DNA from 2 places in the Paenibacillus sp. GP183 genome. Region 1 is predicted to be linked to the other one. Evidence: predicted binding sites of a transcription regulator. Region 1 holds the regulator's gene; the other holds the start of a gene.
The links. Region 1 encodes LexA, which represses DNA repair genes until DNA is damaged. Its sites were predicted from a motif close to CGAACATATGTTCG; they were not measured.
Positions count from the first base shown of each region.

Region 2: the regulator LexA is predicted to act here: its motif matches at 1,167-1,180, upstream of BLV33_RS27395 (YhjD family protein).

Region 1 covers NZ_FNSW01000001.1:1,218,078-1,220,482, reverse strand. The annotation lists gene glnA (type I glutamate--ammonia ligase) at 1-433, shown strand, start outside; gene lexA (transcriptional repressor LexA) at 640-1,260, opposite strand; gene BLV33_RS06045 (LysM peptidoglycan-binding domain-containing protein) at 1,415-1,837, shown strand; gene BLV33_RS06040 (DUF896 domain-containing protein) at 1,990-2,178, shown strand; gene BLV33_RS06035 (HAD family hydrolase) at 2,226-2,405, shown strand, end outside.
Region 2 covers NZ_FNSW01000002.1:163,446-165,850, reverse strand. The annotation lists gene BLV33_RS27405 (hypothetical protein) at 1-65, opposite strand, end outside; gene BLV33_RS27400 (YolD-like family protein) at 375-743, opposite strand; gene BLV33_RS27395 (YhjD family protein) at 776-1,147, opposite strand; gene BLV33_RS27390 (alpha/beta-type small acid-soluble spore protein) at 1,321-1,539, shown strand; gene BLV33_RS27385 (ATP-dependent DNA ligase) at 1,613-2,405, opposite strand, start outside.

The sequences.
Region 1 (2,405 bases):
TGGTTACGAAGCGCCTTGCTATGTAGCATGGTCTGCCAGCAATCGCAGTCCGATGGTTCGTATTCCGGCTTCCCGCGGATTAAGCACCCGCATTGAAGTTCGTAACCCTGATCCGGCTGCGAATCCATACCTTGCTCTTGCTGTAATGCTTGCTGCAGGCCTCGATGGCATCAAGAACAAAATGCAGCTTCCGCCTCCAACCGACCGCAACATCTACGTGATGTCCGAAGAGGAAAGAGAAGATCAAGGCATTCCAAGCTTGCCGGTTAATTTGAAAAATGCGTTGGATGAGCTGATTCGCAACGATGTGATTTGCGATGCTTTGGGCGAACATGCGCTTGCCCATTTTTACGAGCTTAAAGAAATAGAGTGGGATATGTACCGCACCCAGGTTCATGCATGGGAACGTGATCAATATTTGACTCTTTACTAAAAGGTGCAGACAAGCCCGCTGATTTGAGGAAAGCTCTCAATCAGCGGGCTTTTTTCTATCACTTCTATTTCTCGGGAGCTGTAAAGCAAGAACTAACACTGCATTCTATACTCTCTAAATAAGAAAAGGATTGAGGAGATATGATCATCTCGCTCAATCCTTTTTCGATCTCTGGAATAACTTAGCTGTTTATGGGGACGGCCATTTTATACTACGTCCCGGAACAAGCCGATTACTCTTCCTAAAATGGTCACATGCTTCAGTAGAATAGGTTCCAAAGCGGAGTTTTCAGGCTGCAGCCTGATGTGGTCCTTTTCCTTGTAGAAGCGTTTGACGGTTGCTTCATCGTCTTCAGTCATGGCGACTACGATGTCTCCGTTATTTGCCGTCTGCTGCTGCCTGACGATGACATAGTCTCCGTCATGGATGCCGGCTTCGATCATGCTGTCTCCAACGATGCTTAACATAAACACATTGTAATCACCCACATAATGAGCTGGAAGCGGGAAATATTCTTCGATATTTTCGGTCGCTGTAATAGGCAAGCCTGCGGTGACTTTACCGATTAGGGGAACCCTTGCTACCGACATTGCAAAATTGGCTGCTCCATCATCAGTGCCCAGAATTTCAATGGCTCTTGGTTTGGTTGGATCTCGGCGAATCATGCCCTTTTTCTCAAGACGCTCCAGATGTCCGTGAACGGTAGAGCTGGAAGCCAAGCCAACCGCTTCTCCTATTTCTCGCACGGATGGGGGGTAGCCCTTGTCCTTAACCTCTGTTTTGATAAATTCCATGATTGCATGCTGCCGCTGGGAAATCTTGCTCAATGGTTATCACTCCAATTAGTGGGAATCGTTAAACGAAGTATAACATAGAACCGGAGTTCGTACAAACATAAGTTCTAATTTTTTGTTGACACAAACATTTGTTCGTGATATTCTAAAAACAAGAACAGAACAAACGTTTGGGGGAATCCTAACTATGTACATAGCTTATTCCAATTCTTATGACGGTAATGTAAGCTCCAAATTAAAATCTGCACACAGAACCGAGGCTGCGGTCAAAGGGCCAAACAAGTCTCTTCATTTCTTCATTGCCCTTGTTGTTTTAACTTTTGTATTTTCCTTTGGTGCGTTTGTACAGGCTTATGCCGCGAACACAGCATCCACTCATACGAATAACTTAAAGATCTCCAGCGGATCTTATTATGATAACCATTCAGCTTCTAATCCATCTCCTGCCGCAAAAAAGATTATTGTGAATAGTGGAGATACATTGTGGAATATCGCATCCACGCATGCTTCGAATGGACAGAACGTTCGTTCGTACATCGAAAATATTAAGAAATTGAACGGTTTAACATCCAGTTCCGTCAACGCAGGCGACGTATTGATTCTCCCTTAACTTGTTTTTGATCGAGACTTTCTTATCGTTCTATGAACAGATCTGGATGCTTTTCCAGGTCTGTTTTCTTTCTATCTATGGTCTTTTCGTCTTGACAATCCCTGAAGAGGATGGCAAAGTAATAGTCATATCCAAATGCAGGAGGTACAAACATGAGCGACTCCATGGATCAAAAAATACAAAGGATCAACGAGCTTGCGGCTAAAGCAAAAACTACAGGTCTCACCGATGAGGAGATTGATGAACGCAATGAGTTAAGACAAGCTTATATTGAAGCTTTTCGTAGCTCGCTTAGAGGTCATCTGGAAAACATTAAATTTGTAGACGAAGAAAAGAAATAATTCTTTTTCTTATATAAAGATATGCGAATAAAAGGGGAAATAAGAAGATGACTCTCAAGGCTGTGCTGTTTGATTTGGATGATACGTTACTTTGGGACGAGCAAAGCGTTAGAGAGGCTTTCCGGGCAACTTGCGAAGAGGCGGCTAAGCACGTGTCCGTTAACCCTGGGGACCTGGAAGAGGCGGTGCGTAAAGAGGCGCGTGCCCTGTACGAATCTTATGAACCG
Region 2 (2,405 bases), on a different contig from region 1:
GGTTGTCCTAAGTTGATTATCTGGTTTTGCTTATTAATATGTATATTAAGTTGCATCGTTACCATATTCACTCCTCTCATTATATAATAATAAGCCTATATCTATAAGTAATAAACGTAGATCTATTGCGTCCGGACGCAAAATTATCTCCAAATATAGTATTCACTAGTAAATTGTGTTTTTATACCCATATTCCATATTAACATGATTTGTAATCATATATTTGTAATAGAATAAGACTTACGGTAATGGATTTGCTTGTCTTTTTTTTGTGAATGAGAGTAAAGTTCATTTTCTATCTATAATATTTATTCCGGAATCGCTGGTAAAATCTGAAGGAGAAAGTATCCATCAGGTTTTTTCGTGACTAAGGATCAAACATTTAAGCCTCGATCCCACTCCTGGGACAACTGCGCTTTAATCACATCACCAAACATAATCCACTCCCAATCAGCTTCGCCTGTATAGGGATCTTCGTTATCCAGACGGAAGCTGTCACGCTGGCAGCATGTCACAATGCCGGTCACGCTTCGTGAATCGTACTCAGTGTATAGAGTTAACCTGACCTCTTTTTGGTATCGGTGAGATTGAAAAAGAACAGTGCTAATGATCTCAACTTCTTGATCGTCTAGAACCGGTCGCTCCAGGCGCTTGGACTGAATCTCCAACCTTCGGCTTTGTTCTGCATGCAGGGGAATGGAGAACCGTGAGTATTTCCACAGACCGTCGAGTTTTTTTTCCAATGTGTAACGACCTCCTAATCCATCAAAGCTGCTCACCACAAACGCCCCCCTAAATTCATAAGCATAGTCATCAGTTCTGCCTTTACCAAACTCCTAAGCATACAGAAACGATGGAAATAGCCGCGGACCTTGTATTCTACTTCAATACCCTTTGCATTCATGTCTGTGCTCAATATTTTAATGTCAAGCTTTTTCATCATGTTCCTGGCAATTTGCATTTCTATAAATATCAATTTCTCAACTTCTTTAAGGTAAAAAATAACATGACTGTATACAATCTTGTCCTGATTGATTTGCAATTCAGCGATATCTCTGGCTAGCATATCCAGCAAAATGGGCAGCAGCGTATAGTCTTTGATAACTTGAAAATCTTCTTCGGTTTCAATCCTTGGAATTGTACTCAAATTCATCACCCCAAAAATAAGAACATATATTCGTATTTTGTATTATATAACGAAAAGGTATGGAGTATGCAAGTGAAATTTTTGGAATATAACTTTTTTTCTTTTGCATTCATGGATAAATAAGTAAAACACTTCTCATACTACCCATTAATCTCACTTAAGGAGTGATTTTCTTGGCTAACCGATCTAACAACAACATTCTGGTAGTCCCGCAAGCGCGACAAGGATTAGAGCAATTAAAGTATGAAGTCGCTCAGGGGTTGGGCATTGCGATTCCTCAAGATGGTTACTACGGATATATGACTACAAGAGATACAGGAGCTATTGGTGGCCATATGGTAAGAAGAATGGTACAGATTGCAGAGCAGCAATTGAGTGGCTTAACCCGGTAATTTAAATAAAGACAAATAGACTGTTATCACTCGCCATTCTCTGAGTGATAACAGTCTATTGTATGTTGTTGATTTATAAAACAAATTCAACGAATGATGGAGTTCTCAGCATATTGTTGCGGGTCCAGTTCCGGAATTTAATCCTGGCTTTTAATACGGGCTCCAAATAAACAAAGTGCTTATCTTCTCCGGTTATGAGCTGTTTGGCGATCCCGTAGAATGCCTTTTTATGTTTGGGAGGTACGCCGAGCTCAATGATGCCAGCCGTCCGCTTTGTACCGTTTTCCTCTACTTGTCCAATCCAACCGAAATCATTCTTACGGTACCCCGAGATAAATACTTCAGCATATTCATACCTTACTATCTTCAGCCAATCGGAGCTGCGCTTACTGACGTAAAGACTGTCCTTTCTCTTGGCGACAATGCCTTCCATTTTGTTAGTACAAATAGTGTTGTAAAGGTCGGTTCCATTGTTCTCAGTAGCAGGGATAATGCTGATGTATGGATTCGGCTTTATTATGGATTCCAGTATAGATTTCCGCTTTATCAATGGCATTCGACGCAGATCCCGGTCGTTATGTCTCAAAACATCAAAAACAATATAATGCACAGGCCTATTCTTTACCGCGGCTTTTATTTTTGTTTGCTTGGATAGCTGGAATCTCTCCATGACTCTTTCAAAATCGATTGCTCCAGTATTTGGGTCAATGCTGCAGACTTCCCCATCCAGTATGAAATTATCGCCTGAGACTGCAGGATTCCAGAGCTCCGGATATTGCCGGGTACATTCATTGTTGTGTCTTGTGAATAACCTTGTTTCACCATTCTTGTACGTCATTATCAATCTATGGCCGTCTATCTTAGGT